Regions from separate parts of the Tessaracoccus sp. MC1865 genome, predicted to be linked through region 2. Evidence: riboswitches for the same ligand, from Rfam matches in the RefSeq annotation. Region 2 holds a riboswitch; the other holds the start of a gene.
What was found. A riboswitch is a leader RNA that binds a small molecule or an ion and turns the genes downstream of it on or off. The one in region 2 is predicted to bind cobalamin.
Positions count from the first base shown of each region.

Region 1: linked by a shared signal. The riboswitch ahead of J7D54_RS05445 (ribonucleoside-diphosphate reductase subunit alpha) and the one ahead of cobI (precorrin-2 C(20)-methyltransferase) in region 2 are both predicted to bind cobalamin.

Region 1 is NZ_CP072596.1:1,196,223-1,204,324, forward strand. Features, by position in the region: gene J7D54_RS05430 (AGE family epimerase/isomerase) at 1-27, opposite strand, end outside; gene J7D54_RS05435 (TIGR03936 family radical SAM-associated protein) at 47-751, shown strand; gene J7D54_RS05440 (Rne/Rng family ribonuclease) at 954-3,989, shown strand; cobalamin riboswitch at 4,078-4,270, shown strand; gene J7D54_RS05445 (ribonucleoside-diphosphate reductase subunit alpha) at 4,365-6,884, shown strand; gene J7D54_RS05450 (ribonucleotide-diphosphate reductase subunit beta) at 6,913-7,905, shown strand; gene rpmB (50S ribosomal protein L28) at 8,001-8,102, shown strand, end outside.
Region 2 is NZ_CP072596.1:2,551,416-2,559,517, forward strand. Features, by position in the region: gene J7D54_RS11960 (HNH endonuclease signature motif containing protein) at 77-1,477, shown strand; gene J7D54_RS11965 (CbiX/SirB N-terminal domain-containing protein) at 1,504-2,718, opposite strand; gene cobJ (precorrin-3B C(17)-methyltransferase) at 2,715-5,198, opposite strand; gene cobM (precorrin-4 C(11)-methyltransferase) at 5,195-6,025, opposite strand; gene cobI (precorrin-2 C(20)-methyltransferase) at 6,022-6,780, opposite strand; cobalamin riboswitch at 6,808-6,939, opposite strand; gene J7D54_RS11985 (cobyric acid synthase) at 6,955-8,102, opposite strand, start outside.

The sequences.
Region 1 (8,102 bases), 1.4 Mb from region 2:
AGTGGGGGCGGTCAGCCAGTCAGTCATGGCGCATACACTACGCCCCATGAGTACTCGCCAACCGCCTGTACAGCAGCCGCCACCGGAGCAGAAACTGCGCCTGCGTTACGCCAAGCGCGGCCCCGCGCGTTTCACGTCCCACCGCGACTTCGGGCGCGCCCTGGAGCGGGCCATCCGCAGGGCGGACCTCCCCATGGCGTACTCATCCGGTTTCAACCCGCACCCGCGCATCTCCTACGCCAGCCCGTCGCCCACCTCCGCGTCGTCGGAGGCGGAGTACGTGGAACTCGGGCTCAGCGAGGCCTGTGATCCGGCGAAGGTGGTCGGGGCGCTCAACGAGGTACTGCCCCAAGGCTTCGAGATGCTCGATGCCGCGGTGGCGGTCAAGGAGTCGCTGGGGGACCTCCTGCAAGCCTCGGACTGGGAGATCCGGCTCAACTGCGACCCAAGTGCGCTGAGCGCCGCCGTGGCGGAGCTGCTCAGCCGCGAGCACCTCACCGTCGAGCGCATGACCAAACGCGGCATGCGCGCGTTCGACGTGCGGGAGGCCATCATCTCGCTCGAGGTCGTCGACGATGGAGTGTTGCGCCTGCGCTCCCACATCGGCACTCCGCTGGTGCGGCCCGACGACGTGGTGGCCGCGCTGCGCACCATCGACGAGACGATCCCCAGCGAGATGTTGCTCAATCGGCTCAGCCAGGGGCCACTCAAAGAAGGCGACATCGGGGACCCCCTGCGTCCGCACAACTGACGACACGTACAACCGGTGCGACGGTTTCTCGTGATGTGTGGAAGAATGAGCGAAGGTCATGGCGCCGCCCGGTGCCACCCTGAGGCAGTGAGACTGCACCGCGGCACAATTCTTCCGCGACTGCTCGCTGGCTTCAGAGGATCACAGTCTTACGGCACAGTCCGCTGTGCCCGGTCCGCGCCCAGTGCGCGTAAGGAGCCGCATGCTCACATCAGAGAACAATGATCAAGTGACGCCGGACAGCGCCACCCCCGCCCCGACGCAGCGCCGCCGTCGCGCCGCCTCCCGCCCCGCTGGTGCCCCCAAAGTCGCCGCGGAAGCGCAGGTCGAGGCCCCGGCCGCCGCCCCCCAGAGCACCCCCGCCCAGAGCACCACCCGCCGGGCCACTCCTGATGCCACCCCCGCCCCGGCCGCTTCCGAGCCGGCCGCTGACGCGGCCGTCCCCGAGACAACGAGCGAAGCCCCCGCCGAGGATCTGGCGCCCAAGCGTCGCCGGGCCTCGACGAAGCCCGCCACCCGCACCACCACCACGCGTCGTCGCAAGGTCGACGTGGAGCCGAAGGCCGAGGGCAGTGAGCCTGCGGAATCGCCCCAGGCCGAGGCCGCCCAGCCCGAGGTGGCCCAGCCCGAGGCGCAGGCCGCCGCGCCCGTCGCCGAGAAGCGCCCCACCCGTCGCCGCGCCACCCGCAGCACCGCGGCCGCAGCCCCCTCAGAGGTCCAAGGCTCGCCCGCAGAGACCACCACCGAAGCCGTCGAGTCCGCACCCGAACCCCAGCCCGTGCAGGCCGAGGCACCGGCACCCGTCGAGGCGCCGGCCGAGTCCGCCCAGCCCGCCCGTCGTCGGCGCGCCACCCGCAAGGCGGCAGCCCCCGAAGCTGCGCCCGCCCCGGAGGCTGCCGGCACGCCCGAGGCTGCCGCCGAACCCGAACCGCAGCGCGAGCCCGCTGCCCTGGGCCGTGGACGCCAGTCACGCGCCCTCGGTCGCCGTGCTGAGGCGCGGGCCATCGAGAGCACCCCGGCCCCTGAGGTCGCCGAGGAGGCTGAGGCACCCAAGGAAGAGGCTGCTCCGCGTGAGGAGATCCTCCGCGAGGAGACCCCCAGCGAAGAGACCGCCCGCGAAGAGACCGCGCCCAGGGGGCGCCGTCGTCGCGTGAGCCGCCCGGCCGCAGCGCCTGAGCGTCGCGGCACCGCCGCAGATCCCGACGAAGACCCCATCGCCGCCGCGCTCCGTGCGGCCGAGGAGATCGCAGAGGCCCGCAAGGCTGTGCTGAGCGACCCCTTCATGACCGCCGCCGCCCGCGACGCGCAGCTCGCCGCCCTGGCCGGCGCGATCGCGGCAGATTCGGCGCTGGCCGAAACCGCCGACGACGAGGCTGAGGACGAGGACGACGGGGAAACCGTCGACACCGACATTGACACCGACGCGGACGAGTCCGATTCCGAGACCCAGGACGACGAAACCTCGGACGACGATTCCGACGACGATTCCGACGAGGAATCCGATGAAGACTCGGCGGACGACGACCGTCCCACGCGTCGCCGCCGTCGCAGGGGGGGCCGTCGCCGCCGTCGTGGTGGCCGCGCTGATTCCGAGGGCGACGACGACTCGTCCGAGGAGTCGGACGACGATGACAACGACTCTGCTGATTCGGACGAGCACGCCGACAGCCCGGAGTCTGCCGACGATGCCGATGGCGAAGGCGTCACAGTACGCCGTCGTCGCCGTCGCCGCCGTCGCAACGGAGAATCCTCCGGTGAGGGCGGCCACGACGACGAGGTGACCGGCATCGAGGGCTCGACCCGCATGGAGGCCAAGCGGCAGCGCCGCAAGGAGTCCCGCGCCGCAGGCCGTCGCCGCGCCCCCATCCTCAGCGAGGCCGAGTTCCTGGCCCGCCGCGAACAGGTGGACCGCAAGCTCGTGATCCGCCAGTCGGAGGACTACACGCAGCTGGCCGTCATCGAGGACGGCATCCTCGTGGAGCACTACGTGGACAAGGCCTCGGCCGCGTCGCTCATCGGCAACGTCTACGTCGGCAAGGTCCAGAACGTCCTGCCCAGCATGGAGGCCGCGTTCATTGACATCGGCCGTGGCCGCAACGCCGTGCTCTACGCCGGCGAGGTGGACTGGGACGCCTTCCAGGTCAGCGGCGAGAACCGCAAGGTCGAGAACGTCCTGAAGTCCGGCCAGTCCGTTCTGGTGCAGGTCACCAAGGATCCGGTCGGAGCGAAGGGTGCGCGCCTCACCGGCCACATCTCCCTGCCGGGCCGCTACATCGTGTACTCGCCGGGTGGCCACCTCTCCGGCATCTCGCGCAAGCTGCCGGACACCGAGCGCAACCGCCTGCGCGGCATCCTCAGCTCGCTGATCTCCGACAACGAGTCGGTTATCGTGCGCACCGCCGCCGAGGGCATTCCGGAGGACGAGCTCGTCCGCGACGTGAACCGCCTGAAGGCGCAGTGGGAGGTCATCGAGAAGGCGTCCAAGAAGGGCAGTGCCCCGCAGGCGCTGTATTCGGAGCCGGACCTGACGCTGCGGATCGTGCGTGACCTCTTCACCGAAGACTTCGGCCAGCTCATCGTCCAGGGCGACGGTGGCCCGGAGGACTCCTACGACGCCATCGCGGCCTACGTGTCACACGTGGCCCCGCACCTGGCTGAGCGCCTCGAGCGCTTCGAGGTGGGGGATGACGGCAAGGACATCTTCGCGAAGTTCAAGATCGACGAGCAGATCGCCAAGGCGCTCGATCGCAAGGTGTTCCTCCCCTCGGGTGGCTCGCTCGTCATCGACCGCACCGAGGCCATGACTGTCATCGACGTGAACACCGGCCGCTTCACCGGCGCCGGGGGCAATCTCGAGGCCACGGTCACCAGCAACAACCTGGAGGCTGCGGAAGAGATCGTGCGCCAACTGCGGCTGCGTGACCTGGGCGGCATGATCGTCATCGACTTCATCGACATGGTGTTGCCCAGCAACCGTGACCTCCTGCTGCGCAGGCTCGTCGAGTGCCTGAGCCGTGACCGGACGCGGCATCAGGTCTCGGAGGTCACCAGCCTGGGTCTGGTGCAGCTCACGCGCAAGCGCATCGGCACCGGTCTGCAGGAAGCCTTCACCGAGCCGTGCGAGCATTGCGACGGCGCCGGGTACCACCGCTTCGAAGAGCCGGTGGATTCGCAGGCGCCGTCCGACGGTGGCGAGCGCAAGGGCGGCAACCGCCGACGCGGCGGCCGCGGCCGCTGATCAGGCCCTGAAGGGGCGGGTGACGATGTGTCACCCGCCCCTTTCGCATTCCCAATATATGGTGTTTACATCCGTGTGATTCACCAGATATGGTTGCGGCAACGCAAGGTTCCGCCAACCCCAGGGTTGTCGGCTAAGAGGGAATCCGGTGCAAATCCGGAACTGTCCCGCAGCGGTAAGTGAGAACGACCGCCGTCATCAGCACTGGGTGATCCCCCGGGAAGCGACGGCCAGTAGGTGGCTCGCGAGTCCGAAGACCTGCCTGCGTGGCCCCGCATCCGCGGGGTCCGGTTCGAGAGCCGCGTGGAAACGGCCCGTACGCAGGATCGTGTTTCGCGCATTCTCGAACTCCCCATCGAGTGCGAGGAAACACCCATGTACATCCGTGTGCGTAAACGTGACGGCTCCCTGGTTCCCTATGACGGCGCCGAAGTCGCCGCCTCCATCTCCGACGCCGCTCGCGGCCTCGACGACGACCTCACGCGGGCGGTCCAGCTCCGCTCCGAGGTGGAGATCACCCTCTTCGACCAGATCACCACCGAAGAACTCGACGAGGCCGTGATCCAGGTGGCCCTGGCCAATGTCAAGGACGACCCCGCCTTCGACACCATCGCTGCCAGGTTGCTGGTCAAGCACATCTACAAGCTGGTTTTCGGCGACACCCACGACCTGTTCGGCGACGGCGGCCCGGAGACCATCCGCCAACTCCACGTTGCACACTTCGCCCCGACGATCGCCAAGGCTGTCGGGAGCGGGCTGCTGGATACCCGGCTCGTCGAGCTGTTCGATCTAGAGGCGCTGGCTCTCGCCCTGCGCCCCGAGCGCGACGACCTGCTGCGCCACATCGGGGTGACCACCATGCGCAACCGCTACCTCTTGACCGGCGAGCACCGTCGCCTGCTCGAGGTGCCGCAGTTCTTCTGGATGCGCGTGGCGATGGGGCTGAGCCTGAACGAGGCAGACCCCACTGCCGTGGCGCTGGAGCTGTACCAGGCGATGAGCCAGCTGCGCTACCTCGCTGCCGGCTCCACCCTGGCCAATGCCGGCACCAGCTACGCACAGCTGTCCAACTGCTTCGTGATGCAGATGGAGGACGAGATCGAACACATCGGCAAGTCTGTGCGCGACGTGATGTGGCTGACGAAGGGCACCGGCGGCATCGGGTTGTCGGTGTCGAAGCTGCGCTGCGAGGGGTCCCCGATTCGGTCAAACCAGACGACCTCCACGGGCCCCATCCCGTTCATGCACACCATCGACTCGACGCTGCGGGCGGTGTCGCGCGGCGGGAAGAAGTTCGGCGCGCTGTGCTTCTACATGGAGAACTGGCACCTCGACTTCGCCCAGTTCCTCGACCTGAAGCAGAACCCGGGGGACCCGTACCGCCGCGTCCGCACCGCCAACACCGCCGTGTGGATCAGTGACGAGTTCATGAAGCGGGTGGCCGACGACGCCGACTGGTACCTGTTCGACCCGCTGGACACGCCGGACCTCGTCGAGCTCTACGGTGCCGCGTTCTCCGCCCGCTACGGCGAGTACGTCGCGATGGCGGAGGCGGGCGAGCTGCGCCGTTTCCGGAAGATCGGGGCGCGGGAGCAGTACCGCCAGATCCTGGTGACCCTCCAGACGACCTCCCACCCCTGGCTCACGTGGAAGGACACCATCAACACCCGCGCCCTGAACAACAACACCGGCACCATCCACCTGTCCAACCTCTGCACCGAGATCTGCCTGCCGCAGGACGCCGACAACATCGCGGTGTGCAACCTGGCGTCGGTCAACCTCGCGCGACACCTCGTGGGGCGCGGGTTCGACTGGAACAGGCTGGCTGCCACCGTGCGCACGGCGGTGCGGCAGCTGGACAACCTGGTCGACATCACCATCTCGTCGGTCAGCGAGGCGGAGCGTGCCAACCGCGACAACCGCGCCGTCGGGCTGGGCGTGATGGGCTTCACGGATGTGCTCGAGAAACTGGGCCACGCCTACGACTCGACGGCCGCCTATGAGCTCATCGACGAGGTGATGGAGTTCATCAGCTGGCACGCCATCGACGCCTCCTGTGACCTGTCCCGCGAGCGCGGCCCGTACCGTAACTTCGTGGGCTCCCGCTGGTCGCAGGGCTGGGTGCCGATCGACTCGCTCGACGCGCTCGAGGAGGACAGGGGGGTGCGCGTCGACGTGGACCGGACGCAACGCCTCGACTGGGATGCGTTGCGGGTCAAGGTCCGCGGGGGCATCCGCAACGCAACGCTACTGGCGATCGCGCCCACCGCCTCCATCGGGCTGGTCGCGGGCACCACCCCCGGCATCGACCCCCAGTTCTCGCAGTTGTTCAGCCGGGCCACCTCGTCGGGCAAGTTCCTGGAGGTCAACCGCAACCTCGTGGACGACCTCAAGGCCCTGGGCCTGTGGGAGGAGGTGCGCGACGACCTCCTGCGCAGCCAGGGCGACCTCAGCGTGCTGCCCACGGTGCCGGCCCACCTGAAGGCCACCTACCGCACGAGCTTCCAGGTGGACCCGGCGGCCTACGTGCAGGTGGCGGCCCGCGCGCAGAAGTGGATCGACCAGGCCATCAGCCGCAACATCTACCTCGCCGACCGTGACGTGGCGACCATGGAGGACCTCTACCGACTCGCGTGGCGGATGGGTGTGAAGACCACCTACTACCTGCACATGATGCCCCGCCACACCGCGGAGCAGAGCACGGTCAGGATCAACAAGGCGGCCGAACTGGCCGGTGCCGGGGGAGCGCCGCGCCGTGGCTTCGGTGCCGCCCGCCCGGCGGTTGCGGCCGTGGACGTGGCGGTGGCCCGTCCCGCCGTCGAGATCGACATCGTCGACGGGGCCGCCTGCCCCGTGGACCCTCAGGAGCGCCTCCAGTGCGACTCCTGCCAGTGACGACCCCACTCCCACGAAGGACACACCCATGAGCATCCTCGGCACCGGCATCCAGGACGGGCTCCTGTTGAAGCCCGTCACCTACCCCTGGGCCTACGACCTGTACAACCAGGCCGTGGCCAACACCTGGTTCCCCAACGAGATCCAGTTGGGGGAGGACCTGGCCGACTTCCACCGCATGAGCGACGACGAGCGCCATGCCCTGACCCACCTGATGAGCTACTTCAACCCCAACGAACTCCTGGTGAACAAGGCGCTGGCGTTCGGCGTCTACCCCTACGTCAACGCGGCCGAGGCGCATCTCTACCTGGCCAAGCAGATGTGGGAGGAGGCCAACCACTGCATGGCGTTCGAGTACGTGCTGGAGACGTTCCCCGTCGACAGGGAGGCGGCCTACGAGTCGCATGTGAGCGTGCCGTCGATGGCCGCCAAGGAGGAGTTCGAAGTGCGCTACATCCGGCGCATGACGCAGGACACCCTCGACATCTCGACGGTGGCCGGCAAGCAGGATTTCGTCCGCAACCTGGTGGCCTACAACGTGATCCTCGAGGGCATCTGGTTCTATTCCGGGTTCATGGTGGCCCTGTCGTTCAGGCAGCGCAACCTGCTGCGCAACTTCGGCTCGCTGATCGACTGGATCGTGCGCGACGAGTCGCTCCACCTCAAGTTCGGCATCAATCTGATCCTGACCGTGCTCGAGGAGAACCCCGAGATCGCGACGGAGGAGTTCGCGGCGGAGATCCGGGAGATGATCCTGTCGGCAGTGGACCTGGAGGTCGCCTACAACCGAGACCTGCTCCCGCGCGGCATCCTGGGGCTGAACGCCGAGCTGGTCAACGACTACGTGCGCTACCTCACGGATCGACGGTTGGAGGAGCTCGGCTTCGCGCCCGAGTATCATGTGCCCAACCCCGCAAAGTGGATGGCCACGGCCAACGACACCCTGCAGTTGGTGAACTTCTTCGAAGCCACCAACACGTCCTACGAGGTCAATGCGATGGCCACCGGACGGCACAGCTGAACCGCTCCCCGGTTTGGCGAATCTGTCCGCAACGGGTTAACATTGTGCGGTTGCCTTTTTGAAGGTACCCCTAACGAACCAACAAGGAGATTCCAGTGGCTGCCAAGTGTGAAGTTTGCGCCAAGGGACCCGGCTTCGGTCACAACAAGCCCTGGTCGAAGAAGAAGACCAACCGTCGCTGGAACCCGAACATTCAG
Region 2 (8,102 bases):
CAGTGCTAGCGCAAGTTGCCTTTGACAAGGGCCTTTTCCCTTGTTTTAGACCGTGCGTTCCTTTAGAATAGTTCACATGAGCGAAGCGCGGGAACTGATGCAGCAGGGTATCGCTGCGCTCTGGGACGCCGTAGGCTCACTCCGCACTGATTCACCGGCCGCAGAACGGTTGGCCACCATGGTGCACACCGTCACCGAGGCCGAGGCCCAACTGGCCGGCCTGCGTCTCCACCTCCTGCACGAGGCCCGCCTCTCCGCCGCAGACAGTGTCGTCGACGAGGTCCGTCAGTCCGTGCGCACCACCACAGCCCAGGCCACCGCGTCGTTGAAACTGGCGCTGGATCTCGGGGAACGCTTCCCGCTGATCGCCGCGGCGTTGAACGACGGGGAGATCTCGCTGGCGCAGGCCGAGGCGATCATCTCCGGGCTGCGGAAGCTGCCCGGCCGGTTGACCCGCGCAGATCTGGTGGAGTGCCAGAAGTCGGTCCTTGAACACGTGGACACCCTGGGGCCTTCGGAGTTGCGGGAGTTGGCGTCGCGGCTGGCCGAGGTGATCGATCCTGACCTGGCGGAGGCTGACGACGCGAAGCGTCTGGCAGCCGAAGAGCGGGCCGCGCGCAGGGGAAGGTTCCTGCGTCTGTCACCGGACCATCACGGCTCGATCCGGATCACCGGCCTGCTACCGGTGGCAGATGCCGCGTTGTTGGCCGCGCAACTGGAGGCGTTGCTGCCGTCGGCCTCCTCCTACGCGGACGCGGGCGAAACTCCGGGGCCGGACGTACGACGCGCCGACGCCCTGGTGCTGCTGGCTCAGGCCGCGGCCGCTGCCGGTGACCTGCCTGCTCATGGCGGGGACCGGCCCCGGGTCCACATCACCATGCACCTCGACACCCTCACCACCGGGCTGGGAGCGGTCGGGTTGCCGGGCCTCGACGTCGACGGCCTCGCCCCAGGAGCGGCCCGCAGAATGGCGTGCGACGCGGGCGTGATCCCCATGGTGCTCGGCAGCGACTCCCAGCCCCTCGACGTCGGCCGCGAGCATCGGTTGTTCACCCCCGCCATCCGCGCTGCCCTGATGCTGCGGGACGGGGGCTGCGCGTTCCCCCACTGCACCGCCACACCGGCCTCGTGTGACGCGCACCACATCGTCCCCTGGTGGGCAGGCGGAGGATCCTCACTCGCCAACGGCGTTCTCCTCTGCCCGCACCATCACCGGCTGGTCGAGCCAGACCCACAACAGTCACCCGAATCACAATGGCAGGTCCACCTGGACCAGGTCACCGGGATGCCGTGGTTCACCCCACCCCGACATGTCGATCCGGCGCGCAGACCCAGGCAACACCCACGACACCTGATGCGCGAACTCACCCCGTCAGCCAAGGCACCACCCCGCCCGGACGAATCCGAGCCCCCTGACTTCAGCCGGCTCGAGGAACTCATCGCCCGCACCGCCGTAGTCTGGCAACCCGCCAGCTGAGCTAGGGCTGGCTCAGGACACGACGCTCAGGAGTCGGGGTCCGCGACCACCGCCACCACCGCGTCGCGGACCGCGCGGGACAGGCGCGGGTCCCGGTTGCCGATCACCGCGACCGTCAGCCCGTGTGCGTCCGCCGTTGCCGGCGTCCACGCGGTGCCGGCCCGTGCGTCGTCGGCCCGCACGCAGAACCGGTGGTGCGCCTCGGCCATCTGGGAGGCGGCGCGGTTCGCCGTCGGGTCATCGGTGGCGGCGAGGATGTACCAGGCGTCACCCAGGTCGGAATCGAGGAACGCCCGCCGGATCCATTCAAACCGGCCCTCCTCAGCGAGCATCCGCAGCGCGGGCGTCAGATGGGGCGCCACCACCCTCAGCCGCGCCCCGGCCTCCAGCAGCCGTGGCACGCGGCGCTCCGCGACCTTGCCGCCGCCCAGCACCAGCACGTCTCGGTTGCGCAGCAACAGCCCCGCCAGATAGGTGGGCGACCCATGCGGCGGCGCCTCCGGCAGCATCTCCAGGTAGCGCTCCACCACCACGTCGGCCAGTTCCGCGCACGCCCCGATCACATCGGCCACCCGCACCTCGGCATCTGGGTGGGCGGCGGCCCATTCGTCGGTCTGCCGCTGCGTCCAGGTGCTGAGCATGCCGGGGAACAGCCAGTGCCCCATCACCACGATGCGGCGTGCCCCCGCCGCGTACGAACGATCCAGGGCGGTGGGCAGCGACGGGCGGGTGACCTGGATGAACGCCGGTTCGACGTCGGCCCACTCCCCCCGCTCCAGCAGCATGCGGGCCAGGCGCACGTGATCGGCGTTCGCGTCCGGCACCAGGGCGCCACGGCCCACGAACACCACGCTGGTCTCGGCAGGTGCCCAATCGCCGCGGGCCGCGTGGAGCCGGCCCTCGACGGCCTCCATCAGGCGCGGATGCGGGCCCAGATGCGCCGCGTAGTCCACGTGCGCCCCGGGCACCGCCGAGCGAGCCTCCGCAATGAACTCCGGGATATCGGAGCGCACGTGCCCGCCGGTGCCCAGCATCAGCGGGACGACGACCGCGCGCGGCCCATGCTGCTCCAGTGCCTGGGTGAGGGCTGCGGTGATGGACGGCTCAGTGAGTTCGACGAACCCCACGTTGACCGGCACGCCAGGCACCCTCTCGCGCACCAACTGGGCGAGTTCCAGGCACGCCTCCACTCCCGCTTCGAGCCGCGTGCCGTGGGCCGCGATCAACAGGGGGGTCCTCATGCGTTGTCCTTGGGGTGTAGTTCGGGCGCCGGTCCTTGGTGAGCCTGCAGCTCGTTCGCGGCGCCCTGCTCTTCCAGAACCACCGACCCTGTCCGGTGTATTCCCTGCCCCTCTGGAACCGCCGGATCCATCCAGGTGTAATCCCGCGGGGTGACCATCAGCTGGCGCCCCCCGCCGGACGTGACGTACTTCGTCGACGACGAGCCCACCACGACAAGGGAATTCATGTCCACCCACTCGGGCCGGAACTCCGCCAGCGTACTCAGGATGACCTTCTGTCGAGGGCGCTCCGCCTGCTGGACCACCGCCACAGGGGTGTCGGGTGGGCGGTGCTCGCCGAGGATCTCCAGGGCCCGCGGGAGATGCGCCACCCGCTTGCGGGAGCGCGGGTTGTAGAGGACCGTGACGAAGTCGCCGACGGAGGCGCCGTGGAGGCGCCGCTCAATGGACTCCCAGGGGGTGTGCAGGTCGGACAACGAGATGGTGGCATGGTCGTGGCCCAGCGGCGCGCCAAGGATGGCGGAAACCGCGAGCGAGGCGGTCACGCCGGGCACGACGTCGACGTCCACGCCGTCGGTGCCCTGCTCCAGCACGGGGCTGGCCATCGCGTAGATCGCCGGGTCGCCGCCGCAGACCAGGGCGACGTTCTCGCCGGCCCGGGCCGCGTCGATCGCCGAGGCCGTGCGCTCCTCCTCGGTGCCCATCTTCGTGGCCATGATGCGGGCGCCGGGGCGGATGAGGTCGCGGATCTGCTTGACGTACGGGGCGTACCCGACGACGTAGGTGGCCTGCTGGAGACGCTGCTTCGCGCGGGGCGTGAGGAGGTCGCGGACCCCGGGGCCGAGCCCCACGACGCTGAGCCGCCCCCGCGCGGGGATACGGCCGACGGCGCACGTGGCGTCCTGGGTCTTCTGCTTGGGCACGATGAGGCGGGCGCCGCGCGCCATCACAGAGGCCTCCGAGACCGACGGCGTGCCGACGTGCTCCAGCGCGTACTGGCTGGGCGTCGGCACGTCGAAGACGGCCAGTTCCGCGGCCGGGTAGTCGAGGAGTTTGACCCCCAACTGATGGGCTAGCTGGATCAGCCCGAGCTCGCCGGCCTTGGCGTCTATGGTGGTGAGCGCGGTCACCGACTCGAGGGCCAGGTTGTGCTCAGCGAGGGTCGCCTCGAGGAGTCCGCGGAGGTGCTCGGCGGAGGTGCCCTTGTTGCAGCCCATGCCCACCACGAGGCTGGGGGGATGCAACACGACGGTGGGGACTCTTTCAGTCTCAACCAGCGTGTGGTCAGTGACGAGGATCCGGGCGACGGGGCGCTCGGCGTTCTCTGACACGTTGGCCGGCAGCGGCGGCAGCGGCCACGGCTGCCACTTCTGCACGAGCACCGGCCCGCCGTCGATGATGGCCCGGGTGACGGCCGCGACGTCGCCGGAGTAGGCCCAGCCCAGGGTGTCCAGGGCGGGGATGTTCAGCGCGTCGGTGGCGGTGGTCAGCACCGGCGTGGCGCCTGTGGCCTCGGCGATCCGCCGGGCGAGGTCGTTGGCGCCGCCCGCATGCCCGCCCACCAGCGGGACGGCGAACCGGCCGGCCTCGTCGACGACGACCACGGCGGGGTCGGTCTTCTTGTCCCGCAGCAACGGCGCGATGATGCGCGAGGTCGCTCCCAGGGCGAGGTGGCTGACGATGAGATCGCACCGCTGCCAGGCGGCCGCCAGCCCTTCGCAGGCCGGGCCGTCGAAGCGGAGCGTGGCTCCGACGACGCCGTCGATGGCGTCGGCGTGCCGCCGAGCCGCCGCCGAGTTGGTGACCTGACCGATCACGTTCCCTGAGCCCTCGACGCGCCCTGAGCCAGCCCCAGCGCTGAGCCCCGGACCGGTCGAACGGCGGACGCCCAGGCCGTCGAGGATGATCACGACGTTGGGCTCCGCCACGTCTGCCGTCAGCGCCTCCTCGGGCGAGAACCAGCGCACCTGTTCGTCGGCTTCCCCCAGCCGTTCGGCGACGACGAAGCGCAACCCCTCGGCAGGGGCGAGCGCAGCCGCGATCTCGCGCAGGCCGGTACCCGGCCCGGTGAGCACCGCGACCTTCGGGTGCCTGCGCGCCGCGGCCACGGCGTCGTCGATGGGGCGCCCGTGGGCGGAGACCACGACGGCGTCATCCCAGGGCAGCGCGACGGCAGCGAAGGCGGCCGCCACGGAACTCACCGCCGGCCGCACCGACAGCTCGAAGCCGTCGGCACGGAGCCGGCGCACGATGCCGTGGAAGCCGGGGTCGCCGCTGGCGATCACCAGCGCGTCGGCGCCGTCCGGCAGGGAGCGCAGCCGCTCCAGCGCCGGGGTCAGCGCGCCGAGCACCACCCGGCGCGGCTCCTCCACCCCCAAAGCCTCCAGGTGCCGCCGGCCGCCGACCACCAGCGCCGCCCGCTCGGCCAGCGCAACCGTCTCCGGGGCGAGCTGCCCCAGGTAACCGTGGACGTGGATCATGACAGTTCCTCCGTGACGCCCCGCGTGCCGTGGGCGCGCAGGTCTGCCTGCGCCTGGGGTTCGGCCGCGCGGTACTCGTGCCGGAACCCGGGATGGTAGAGATGCGAGCGGGTACTGAGCGGTCCTTCAGCCAGCGCCGGACCCACCAGGACGACGGTGTGCTTCCACAGCTTGTGCTCGCGCATCGTCGCCGAGAGTTCGTCGAGTGCGCAGCGCAGCATCATCTCGTCGGGCCAGGTCACGCGGTACCCGACGATGCACGGGGTCTCCGGCGGGTAGCCGCCCGCCAGGAGCTCGTCCTGCAGCACCTTGTTGCGCGCCGCGGACAGGTACAGCGCCATGGTGGCGCCGTGCGCGGCGAACGAGCGCACGGTCTCCTTCGGGGGCATCGGCGTGCGGCCGCCCTCCAGCCTGGTGAGGATCAGCGACTGCGACACCTCCGGCACCGTGATCTCCACCTCCATGCGCGCCGCCGCGGCCGAGAAGGCGGAGATGCCGGGCACCGATTCGAAGTCGAGCCCCAGTTCGCGGATAAGGTCGCGCTGCTCCGCGGTGGCGCCGTAGATGGAGGGGTCGCCGGTGTGCACCCTGGCGACGGTGAGCCCCTCGTCGCGGGCCCGCTCGTAGAGGGGCGCGATGTCCTCCAGCGAGGCGGACGCGGAATCGATGACCTCGGCCCCCGGTTTCACGCCTGCGACGATGTCGGGATGCACCAGCGAGGACGCCCAGATGACGATGTCGGCCTCCCCGATCACGCGCGCCCCGCGCAGCGTGATGAGATCAGCGGCGCCCGGACCGGCACCGACGAACACCACCTTGCCGCTCACAGCGCACCGCCCGTCCCCGTGCGGCGCGGGGCGCTCAGCACGGTGGAGAAGTAGGGCGCCCGTTCGTCGTCGGTCAGGTCGTCCAGCGCCACGAGCCGCTGCCCCTCGAGGGACACGTTGACGCCCAGCACGGCGTCGCGCCCCTCCTCCCGGAGCACGCGCACCAGTTCGGGTAGCTTCCGGCCACCCTTGTAGGCGACCACGGTGTCGGCGGCTCCCAACAACTCCCGCACCCGGTCGAGGCCGACGGTGACCGGAACCAGCGCCAGGATCTCCTGCCCCTCCACGAGCGGCGTCTTCGACTCCGCGGCCAGCGCCTGCATCGCTGTGATCCCGGGAATCACCTCCACCTCGACGCCCTGCCGCGACTCCACGACGTGCGCCGCCAGGTACGAGAACGTCGAGTACACCGACGGATCGCCGACGGTGGCGAAGGCCACGCGCTGGGCCCCGCCGTCGAATTCCTCCAGCGCGGCCGACGCGGAGGTGAGCCACGCCTCCTTCCGCCTGTCCGAGACGCCGCTTCGGTCCGCCATGGAGAACGGGATGCGCCGGATCCGCGCGTCGGGCGCGACGTCCGCGACGATCAGCTCAGCGCGGCCCGGACCGTCGCCGGAGGCCTCCGTCGCGGGGACGAGGACGACGTCGGCCGCCCTCAGCGCCAGCGCAGCTTTGATGGTGGTGAGAGTGGGATCTCCTGGGCCGACACCGACGCCGATCAGACGTCGTGGGGCAGGGGCGGGGACGGTGGACACCGTGGCCTCCTGTGGGTTCGCTCGCCCGGACAAAGTGGCCGCGCAGACAGAGTTCCTGACTCACCCGTTAGGGCTCACAGTGGCGGGACCGCCCCGGATTCACACCGGGTTCCTCTGACGCTCTGCGCGTTGGCAGTCATCCTCGCAGACCCCCTTCCGGCGCCGACGGCGGGGTCAGCCGAGCGACAGGATGCGCTCCACGTCCGCGTGTTCCTCCAGCGCGTCGGCCACCGCTTCGAGCATCATTTCGCGCCGCTGCGCGAACCCGGGCGCGGCCGACGGCGTCCAGTCACGCCCCGCGGCCTGGGCCACGACGGCGAGCCAGGCCCGGCGGAAGTCGTCTGACTCCAGCGCGCCGTGCCACATGGTGCCCCACGTCTGCCCGACGCGGACGCCGCCGAGGAACTCCTCGCCCCCGGGCGAGGGGCGCATGCGGCCGTGGTGGATCTCGTAGCCCTCCACTGGAATCCCGCGCCACTGACCCTTCGGCCGGCCCAACACCTTCTCCGCCTCGAACCGCACGTCCACCGGGAGGAGCCCCAGACCCGGCACGGGGGTGTCGTCGCCGCTCTCCACCGGGTCGACGATGGCGCGGGCCAGCATCTGGAACCCGCCGCAGATCCCCAGCACCGGCCGCCCGGCCGCCGCCCTCGCGGTCACCGCCTCGGCCAGGCCGGTCTCGCGCAGCCACGCCAGGTCGTGCAGCGTGGCCCGCGACCCCGGCAGCACCGCCAGGTCCGCCGCGGCCACCTCTGCGGGATTCGTCGTCACGCTCACGTGCACCCCCGGTTCCGCAGCCAGGGCGTCCACGTCCGTCGCGTTGGAGATGCGCGGCATCCGGATCACGGCGACGGTGAGCCCGCCGTCGGCCTTCTCCTCGCCGCGCCACCGGGCCACCTCCAAGGCGTCCTCGCCGTCGACCCACATGCCAGGCAGCCACGGCACCACGCCGAAGTTGGGCAGGCCGCACCGGCGGGTGAGTTCGTCCAGCCCCGGGTCCAGGACGGCCTGGTCGCCGCGGAACTTGTTGATGAGGTAGCCGGCCAGGAGCGCCCGGTCCTCGGTGTCGAGCAGGGCCCAGGTGCCGTAGATGGAGGCGAGGACGCCGCCGCGGTCGATGTCGCCGACGAGCAGCACGGGCAGGGTGAAGGCCCTGGCCAGGCCCATGTTGGTGTAGTCGCCCGCGCGGAGGTTGATCTCGGCCGGGGAACCGGCGCCCTCGCAGATCACCAGGTCGTGCCGGGCCGCGAGCTCGCGGTACGCGTCATGCGCGGCTTGCGCCAAGAGCCGCCGTCCGGTGGCGTACTCCCCCGCCCGCAGTT